DNA from 3 places in the Virgibacillus sp. MG-45 genome. Region 3 is predicted to be linked to each of the others. Evidence: predicted binding sites of a transcription regulator. Region 3 holds the regulator's gene; each other region holds the start of a gene.

Evidence for each region. The regulator Rex, encoded in region 3, represses fermentation and respiration genes when NADH is low (regulators of the CRP and FNR family bind a similar motif). The targets are predictions, from matches to a motif close to TTGTGAAATATTTCACAA.
Region 1: SPK86_RS10375 (4Fe-4S dicluster domain-containing protein) is a predicted target of Rex. The motif match lies at 1,792-1,809, and genes of this name have one in related genera.
Region 2: qoxA (cytochrome aa3 quinol oxidase subunit II) is a predicted target of Rex. The motif match lies at 1,498-1,515, and genes of this name have one in related genera.

What each region holds. Positions count from the first base shown of each region.
Region 1 covers NZ_JAXOFU010000008.1:126,140-129,428, reverse strand. Annotated here, with positions in the region: gene SPK86_RS10380 (esterase/lipase family protein) at 17-1,630, opposite strand; gene SPK86_RS10375 (4Fe-4S dicluster domain-containing protein) at 1,869-2,747, shown strand; gene nrfD (NrfD/PsrC family molybdoenzyme membrane anchor subunit) at 2,761-3,289, shown strand, end outside.
Region 2 covers NZ_JAXOFU010000006.1:65,933-69,221, reverse strand. Annotated here, with positions in the region: gene qoxB (cytochrome aa3 quinol oxidase subunit I) at 1-286, opposite strand, end outside; gene qoxA (cytochrome aa3 quinol oxidase subunit II) at 413-1,327, opposite strand; gene SPK86_RS08230 ((Fe-S)-binding protein) at 1,793-3,157, opposite strand; gene SPK86_RS08225 (FAD-linked oxidase C-terminal domain-containing protein) at 3,157-3,289, opposite strand, start outside.
Region 3 covers NZ_JAXOFU010000012.1:72,164-75,452, forward strand. Annotated here, with positions in the region: gene SPK86_RS13045 (CPBP family intramembrane glutamic endopeptidase) at 1-581, shown strand, start outside; gene SPK86_RS13050 (YdiK family protein) at 586-786, shown strand; gene SPK86_RS13055 (redox-sensing transcriptional repressor Rex) at 1,127-1,774, opposite strand; gene moaC (cyclic pyranopterin monophosphate synthase MoaC) at 1,777-2,271, opposite strand; gene SPK86_RS13065 (ABC-F family ATP-binding cassette domain-containing protein) at 2,524-3,289, shown strand, end outside.

The DNA of each region.
Region 1 (3,289 bases), on a different contig from region 3:
AACAATCTTATAGTAATTACTCCACATAAATCGAATCAATAATCGTTCGATTAAATGGCTTGCCTTGCTTTGTTTTTCCCTCTACATCAATCGTAATATTATATACGGACCCTTTTTCTTTAACTGGTAGCTCCTTCGATAAATCAGTTGTTCCCTTTTTCGTAAAGGTTTGCATCGTATCCGGTTGCCCCGACTTCGTAATTCGGTAAGTAGCCTGTAACGATTTTTCTTCTAGCACAACATTGTTTGCATGTAGCCAATAGTTCCATGTATTACTATTTGTTATCTTATTTTTTGTGCTTTCACTTTCAACTAGTTTTTGTGCGGAATGAAAGTTCGCAACGAGCAAATAGCCATTTTTGTCCTCTGAAGAAAGCGTTAGCTCCCATTCTCCGCTTTTTGGTTCGTCGATCGAAATCGTATATTGATAAGCACCCTGATACACACCTTCCTCTAAAATAGAATGCTTAAGAGCTGGCTCCACGACCTTACCATTAGGCGAAAGCAATGTAACTGATGAAATCGGTGTAGCACTTAACACCCGCATCGTTACATTGTTTACATTATCCTCCACCGCCATCGTAATGCGTTCATCTATACCTTCTGTAAGTTTTCCCCCTCGTATCCATTGATTGCTTAAAGGTCGTGCATTACTATCGTCCTTTGCTTCCCGCTTTTTATAAACAGCATTTGGCTGGGGATCGATTAGAGCTCCTTCAAATACAGGGAACGTTAGTCCTGTTCGAATCGTCGAATGTGTCCATTCTCCAATTGCTAATTGCTCTCCACCAGGTAATCTGCTACTCGCCGTTGTCACAACCCCATCATTTGAGCCATATTGCGATAAATAAACACCACCATACCAGGTTGATGAAAACACCGAACCCCAGCTTGTTCCTCCTAACGTATAATAGTCGTTATAATATGCTTTCGGTTCTTGATCGATAACCGATCGAAAATTGGCCATGTTCCCCGTTTGCATCGCATACGTACCATCTCCCTTTGCACCAATTAAATCTGCTAGCCAGCTCGACCACGAACTATAGGCCAAATCAGCTAGTTGTGAGCCATGATGAGGACTAGATAATGTAATAACATTCTGGACATATTGCCATGCACCATAGTATGTCAACGCCGTTTGTGTATCCACGCCTCCCTTACTGTATGCAACGATTGTGATTGGCTTCCCACCAAAATGATTGGAAATTTCTACGATCTTTTCTGCAAGTAAGGCTCCATTATCCCACATATCTGCTGATGCACCACCAGCATCGTATAATTGGATAAATGCCGTCTGATATCCTGCATCAAATGCCGTTTGGTACATATCATTATTTTCCCAAAATATTTGTGCCACATTATTTAGCCCAGGAACAAATAATAAGACAGGAGCATTTGGAATAAGATTTGGTGGAACATCGCCCTTATACCATTCTCCAGGCGTTTCTGCATTGCCATTTCCCACCTTTCCAGTAATCGTTTCTTCTTCATTACTATCAACAAGAACAGGTAAAGCTGGAGCATGCTTAGCAACATCAGTCACTGCGTCTGCTTTCACTGAATAATTAGTAATACCGAACAAAAGAACCATCAGCAAGCTTGTAAAAAATATAAATTGGACACGTTTCATTGTAATCCTTCTCCCCTTTCTTCTATTCCATTTCCATTATATTTACATCAATGCCTAAACATAACGCGATATCGATTTTCCCAACACATGGAACTCTCATTTCCATTTTCCTATCTTTCTAGCACTTGGAACTTATGACAAATTAATGACTTCTCTTTAGTTTGTGATAATTGTTACATTTTTCGATTTCCCCCTCCTTTACACTTTAAGTAGAACGAATATAAAAGAGGTGAAGTGGATGCTGAAACAACTTTTAGAAAAAGATTGGAACAACATGGTTGACGCTGCGCTACCAAATCCAGATGAAGAACTTAATCAATCACCGTACAATTCTAATCTCGGATTAAGTATGGCAGAGGATGCCAAGAAAGTAGTAAATGGAAAACTAGATATTGAAGTTTTTCATAAAAAATATCACGCATCATTAACAAGTGAATTTGGAGATTTATTTACACAAGCACCAGTAGAGAGTAAAAAAGAGAATGGTGTTAAATGGGGAATGGTAATCGATCTTCGAAAGTGTGTTGGCTGTGATTCTTGTACCGTTGCCTGTAAAGCGGAAAACCGCACCCCTCCAGGCATTTCTTATAATGTAGTACTTGAAGAAGAAATTGGGGAATTTCCAAACGTTGCCAAAGTTAATTTACCAATGCCATGTATGCACTGCGACAACCCACCATGTGTACAGGTGTGTCCAGTTCGAGCTACCTTTAAGCTAGATAATGGTATTGTTACGATTGATAACGACCGTTGTATCGGCTGCCGCTATTGTATCGTAGCCTGTCCATATGGCGCTAGATCGTATGATTTTGGCGAGAGCTATGAAGATGAAATGCTTGGCTTTAATGATGTTTCAAGCCCAGAATACGGGATCGAACGTGGCGAAAGAAAGCCTAAGAAAACTCCAATTGGAACCGTTCGCAAATGTAATTTCTGTATGCACCGTCTAGAGCGTGGTGAAGAGCCTGCATGTGTAGAAACGTGTATTGGGGATGCTAGATTTTTCGGAGATCTTAATGATCCGAATAGTACCGTTTCAAAGCTAGCAAACAGCCCACGAGCATTCCGCCTAAAGAGCGAGCTCGGAGCAGGACCTAATGTAATCTACTTAAAATAAAAGAGGTGAAAACATGATGCAAGGCATAGCTAAACAAGAACCACTAAAGGAAAATTCGAAGGCCTCAAACCCACTATTTAAATGGTGGATTGGTATTTTACTCGTCCTCTTTGCTATTGGTGGTTATTTCATAATTGAGCGACTTATTCTTGGATTAACAACGACGAATCTATCATCCATCACACCATGGGGTGCATGGATTGCATTTTATATCTTTTTCGTTGGGCTAAGCGCAGGATCCTTCCTACTTTCAACATTGATTTTCGTATTCGGTATGGATCAATACGAACGAGTAGGTAAAATGGCTCTTTTCACTGCGGTTGTATGTATGATTATTGCACTTACTTTCGTTTTAATGGACCTTGGTCGTCCTGAACGCTTTATGAATGCACTTATCCACTGGAATGTAACGAGTATTCTTGCATGGGAAATACACTTTTATGTGGTTTACATTTCTTTACTTGTAGCAGAGCTTTACATTGCCATGCGTGAAGATCTCGTTCGACTAACAAAGGTCGATAGTATCAGAGGGAAAATTGCTC
Region 2 (3,289 bases), on a different contig from region 3:
TATAATGCTGTCCATCTAGCAGCCCATTTTCCGGAATTGCTGTTTGTGCACGCATTAATAATGCATCCGCCCCACCTCTAAATAACATCAATAGAGCTGATAGAACATACATAATTCCAATTTTTTTATGATCAACTGTTGTAAGCCACTCATTCCAAAGATACCCCCACTTTTTAAAGTAGGTCAACCCAGCTACAATTGCGATCATAACGCCTACAATCGCAAACTGTGACATCACAATCATTGGGTCACTATGTGGAGGGGCAAATCTTGAGAAGTAATCCATGTTGTGTAACTCCTTTGTTAGATAAAAAGCGATCCCCATCGATTAGTCTTTTTATCTTTAATTTGTTTGATTCAATCGAAAGCTCCTACCTACCAATTGGTAGTAGAAGGCAAAGCTACTTTTCTATTATTCTTTTTCTTGATCATGTGCTGACGTATCATGCTCACTATTATGTTCATTTTCTTCTTCATCTTTATTACCATGATTATGACCAGCATGTTCTCCCTCTGGAGGAGGTAAAAATGTTAAATGTGTACCGGTATACGTTTTTCTACCAAGATGTCCGTCTTCTAGCAACTTATTAAATGTTGTTTCTGTTAATGGTTCTGCGGTACCTTTTACATCTGCTACCCAATTATCAAATTCCGCTTGTGGCATTGCTAATGCTTCGAATTCCATTTCAGCAAAGCCAGCTCCACTAAAGTTTGCGTTTCTTCCCATATAGGACCCTGGTGTATCTGCTAATAAGTGCAGTGTATTTACCATGTCGCTCATCGCATACTTTTGTCCACCAAGCTGTGGAATCCATAAGCTAGAAATCGGCCCATAAGAGTATAGTTTAAATTCGATCGGTCGATTGATTGGTAAATTAACATAATTTACTGTTTCTATATTTTGCTCAGGATAGCTAAAGTGCCATTTCCAATTTGATGATGCAGCATAGATAACCAATGGTTCTTGATCCTCATAGCCCTTCGGTGTTGTCTCAATTTCACTTGTCGACTTCACCGTAACGACTGAAAGAAAAATAACAATAATGACTGGTATTGTAATCCAAATCGTCTCCAAAAGCTTGCTTCCTTCGATATGAGGTGGCTTATAATCCTTATCTGCCTTAGAAGCACGATATTTTACGAGCATAAATATATATAGTCCAATAACTGTAAATACGATAGAAGCCATCGTCCAAATCGATAACTTTATTACATTGGCTTGTGTTTCAGCAACTGGACCTTTAGGATCCAGCACCATTAAGTCACACCCTGTAAGCACTGTGACAATAGTGAAAACTAATAATAACAAACCCCATTTCCTTTTCATGAAGGTACCCCTTTCTCTTTTCAAAGCTGTAGATACATGCTGTGTATTTATCCAATCGATGAAGATCAGATATATGCTGCTTCGGAAAATGTCTTATGTGTTATTTTATTGAAGACGTTATATGGTTTAGCTTGAACAGTGTAATACCCTTTGCCCTAAAATGCATTAAAATATGACATATGTCACAAAAAGTTCATCAAAATATATACATTTAGTGACAAGAAGTAGAATATTTTAAAAACTCATAGTGCATGATCGGTAAAAAAAGTAGCAATACCAATGGTTTAAGGTGTTTTAGTAATGGGCTTCCAATTTATTCATTTAGAAGGAAATTAGAGGAATTCACGTTTAAGATCTATATTAATAACCGCAAGAGAAAAAACCTTTACGAAAAACAGTAAAACAAATAAAAAAAGCATTTGTAGGTTTTTTTTCAAACCTACAAATGCCTGTAATTATCCCATCTTAACGAGAAGAGATCACTTTAGTAGCTGCTTCTTCGAAATTTGCTTGTTCATATGCCGCTAACAAATAGTCAACGATATGGACCGCTTCCATGTTCTCTGATAGTCCTTCCCGTTCTATTCCGAGCTTCATTTGCAGCAAGCAACCTGGATTTGCTGTTACAATTGTTGTTGCTTTTGTTTTTGTTGCTTGTTCCATTTTATAATCTAAAATTTGCATCGACATTTCCGATTGAACAATATTGTATATTCCTGCGGAGCCACAGCAACGATCCGCATCTTTCATTTCTATAAAAGTCACCCCATCGATTGCTTCTAATAATTGGCGCGGCTCGATAAACGTTTTTTGGCCATTTCTCAAATGGCATGAATCCTGATACGTAACAATTTGGTTTTCTAGCCGTAATGGTAGCTTGTGAAAATCGAGCTCGATCAGGATTTTAGTAACATCCTTTATCTTTGCACAAAATGCTTGTGCACGCCCGTTCCATTCAGGATCATCCTTTAATAAATGATCGTATTCGACTAAGAATGCGCCACAGCCCCCAGCATTTGTAATGATATAATCAACCGCGGCATCCTCAAACGCGGCAATATTTCGCTTTGCCATCTCACGTGCCTGATCTAGTTCGCCACTATGTCCATGTAGTGCTCCACAGCAGCTTTGTGTCTCTGGAACGACTATTTCACAGCCTGCATACTGTAATAATTGGATCGTTGCATCGTTTGTATGCATAAACATCGTATCCATTAAGCAGCCTGAAAAAAATGCCACCCTCTGCTTTCGCTCTTTTGTTAAAGGGGGAATGTGGCGAGGACGTTGCTTCATTTCCTTCATTTTTGGTACTTGTGGCAGGACTTTTTCCATCGCTTGCATACTTTCCGGAAAAAGCTTCATAATACCAATTGCTTGTGCGAGCTTTTGTGTGCCTGAGCGTTGATAAAACCCGAGCAGTCCGGTTAATCCAATCATGCGATTTTGATAAGGAAACAAATTTTTAAAAAATATGCCTTTCATTATTTTCTCTGGTAGTGAACGGTGATGGCTTTGATAAATAGCGTCTCTTGCTTGCTCAAGCAATCTACCAAATTTTACTCCTGATGGACAAACCGGTTCACAGGCTCTGCACCCTAAGCACATATCAATCGATTGCTTTACTTCTTCACTTGGCTCAATCAGGCCATCAACAAGCCCCTTCATTAACGCAATCCGGCCTCTTGGTGAATGAACTTCATTTCTGCCAGTTTCTATATAAGTTGGACAAGTAGGCAAACAAAACCCACACCGTGTGCAATTCATCAATTCATCGTAATCTATTTTTTCTTTAAATGCTTGCTGTATACGCGTTTTCTCTCGTGCGTCCATCATTCCACCACACCTTCTCGAGGAGACATTGCAAACACTTTTCCTGGATTCATAATGAAATTCGGATCAAGTGCCTTTTTAATACTTCGCATCGCTTCCACACCCGCTGCCCCAGCCTTTAAATGAAGATAC
Region 3 (3,289 bases):
GCTTTGTGCTTACGTTAGTAATTGTCTTGTTCTTAATGCGTCCAGATATGCGGATGACACAAACAAGGGACCGCGCTCCACTTGGAAACCTTATCCTTTGGTCTGTCTTAGGACTCTTTATGGCATATTTTGCGCAAGGAATCGCCGCCATGCTCGAGATGCAAATTTTCGGGATAAATCCTGGCTCTGAAAATACACAAATGATTATGGACATTGCGCGTGCCATTCCTATATTTATGATTGTACCAGCTATAATAGCACCAATTTTAGAAGAGATTATTTTCCGAAAAATTATTTTTGGTACGATCTATAAGCGAACGAACTTTGTCATTGCTGCGCTAATGTCTGCGTTTATTTTTGGGATTATCCATGGCGAGCCTGAGCATCTATTAATTTATGCTTCCATGGGCTTTGTATTCGCTTTTCTATATGTCAAAACAAAACGAATTCTTGTTCCAATCTTCGTCCACATGGCATTAAACACGATCACCGTGTTAGTTCAATATTCATTTACACCTGAGGACATCGAAAAGATGCAGGAGCAATTAAATCAGCTACAAATGATTTTTATTGGAGGCTAAAATCATGCGGATATCACCGAAAACATCTGCGATTATCTATTTATTAATGGCCATTTTTTTCATCTATGTCGCTATAATAAGCGCTGAGGAAACAATATGGAACTTCACAACGATGCTATTTGCCATCTTTGCCACACTTGATTTAGGCATGGCAATCCGATTATTGAAACTTCATTTCCAATTAAAGCATCAAAAAAAGGAGTAGCGACACGCTACTCCTTTTTCTATTATCGCAAACCGATTAAAGAACGAATTAATTTTTTCCAATTAAGCCGAGCGTAATACGGCAACCCTTTAAACTAGATTAAAGAATCTAGCTAGCTGTTGAAATGGGTGAGACTCCTTCGGGAACAGCAACAGGGGAACGCAGACTAAAATCGCTACGTCCTGTAGCAACGTCTGCGCTAGTACGTCCTGTACGTCGAAAAATCCACTCGGAAAAGCGTATTATTTTTCCGAGTTAGTTGAGGCCGCGCCCGAGGAAAGCGAACCCATTTTCAAACTGCGTTGATTCAGATCCTAATTTTTTTCTCAACATGCTTCTATTATTCCTTCTCGTCTGCTAGCTTTAAAGGATAGTGCTTTAAGAAATAAACCAATGCTTGTAATTCCACTGCCAAATCAATATGATGTACCCGAATATTATCTGGTACTGTAATTCGAGCAGGGGTAAAGTTCAAGATTCCTTTAATACCCAAAGCTATTAAACGCTCTGTTACGCCGTCCGCCTCAGCAGCTGGAATCGTTAAAATGGCAACCCGTACTCCTGTGAGTCGCTGCTCCATTTCATCAATATGATAAATTGGAACACCGCCAATATCCTGTCCAATTTTTTCATTATCCGCATCAAAGGCCATCACAATTTTTGTATTATTGTTTTTCAGGAAATTATAATGTAAGAAAGCGGTTCCTAAATTACCCACCCCGATTAGTGCAACCTCGGTAAGTTCATCTTGATCCAAGGTTTTACGAAAAAATCCAAGCAAATACTCTACATTATAGCCATAGCCTTTTTTACCTAAGGCACCAAAGTAAGAAAAGTCCCTTCGTATCGTCGCTGAATCAACTTTTACCGCTTCACTTAATTCTTTTGAGGATACGCGTGTTTTCCCCTGATGCTGTAAATTGTTCAAAAATCGATAATATAATGGTAAACGTTTCGCTGTAGCTTGTGGGATTTTACTTTGATCCATAATTATTCCTCCTTGGCCGATCGCTTATAGTCACCGGATTTTCCACCTTTTTTCTCCATTAGATAGGTTTCTCCAATCACCATTCCTTTATCGATCGCCTTACACATGTCATATATTGTAAGCGCAGTGGCAGAAGCTGCCGTTAATGCTTCCATTTCCACGCCGGTACTGCCCTTTGTTTTCACAAAAGCTTCAATGACGAGCTCGTAGTTGTTGTCTAACGTATTCCATTGAAAAGAAATGTCAATCCCTTTTAATTGTAATGGATGACACATCGGAATCCAGTCCGATGTTTTTTTTGCAGCCATAATGCCCGCAACTTGCGCTACAGCTAAAACATCCCCTTTTTGAACCGTTTTCGCAGTAATTCGCTCGTATATTTCTCTTGAGACGTGGACACTAGTTCTTGCCAGCGCAACCCGCTCGGTTTCCTGCTTATGACTAATATCGACCATCCGTGCTCTACCTTGGGCATTAAAATGGGTGAAATCTGACATATACTCAACTCCTCTAAAAGAGATAGAAAGCGTTCCAAATTCATCCCCACGTATTATAACAAAAATAAGTAAAACAATATACTTTCTCCACCTTGGAAGCAGCGATAATCTCATTATTTATATTTATTTCAGTAATCGAATGATCCTGCCTCTATTCTAGCAGAAAACCCTATAAAAGTCGTGATTTATTTCACAATAGTATTGCCTGTCCGTTTCAATATGCGATACACTGATAATATTGAGGTGAGACGTATGATAATTATGCAATTAAACGGGATTGGTAAATCCTATGGCGCAGAAGAAATCATTCATAATATAAAGCTTGAAATAAAGGATCAGGACCGTATTGCCATTGTCGGCCGAAATGGTGCAGGGAAATCAACCTTACTCAAAATTATGGCTGGTGAAGAAACCTATGATGAAGGAGAATTGTTTAAACCGAAGGAGCTTACCATTGGTTACTTGTCCCAGCATACTGGTTTAGAGTCCAATCAATCCATTTGGGATGAAATGCAGGCTGTATTTGCATCGTTAATCGCGCAAGAAAAGGAGTTACGCTTATTAGAACAAAAGATGGCAGACGCTTCTTCACACACACCTGAAGCGTACGAGAAAATTCTCCAGGAATATGACCGGTTACAGCATGCCTTTTCAGAAAACGGTGGATATAGCTATGAAGCCGACATCAAAGCCGTTCTAACAGGGCTTCATTTTCAAAACTATGATTATGAAACACCAATTAGCGAGCTTAGTGGCGGTCAGAAAACAAGATTAGCCTTAGGTAAATTACTGTTACTAAAGCCTGCGCTGCTTATTTTAGACGAGCCAACGAACCACTTAGACATTGATACATTAGCTTGGCTAGAAAGCTATCTCTCTGCTTATCCTGGCGCAGTAGTGATTGTCTCTCACGATCGCTATTTCTTAGATAAGACTGTGTCTATCGTTTATGAAATATCACGCCATCGCATGAAGCGTTATAAAGGGAGCTACACGAAATATTTAGAGCAAAAAGCAC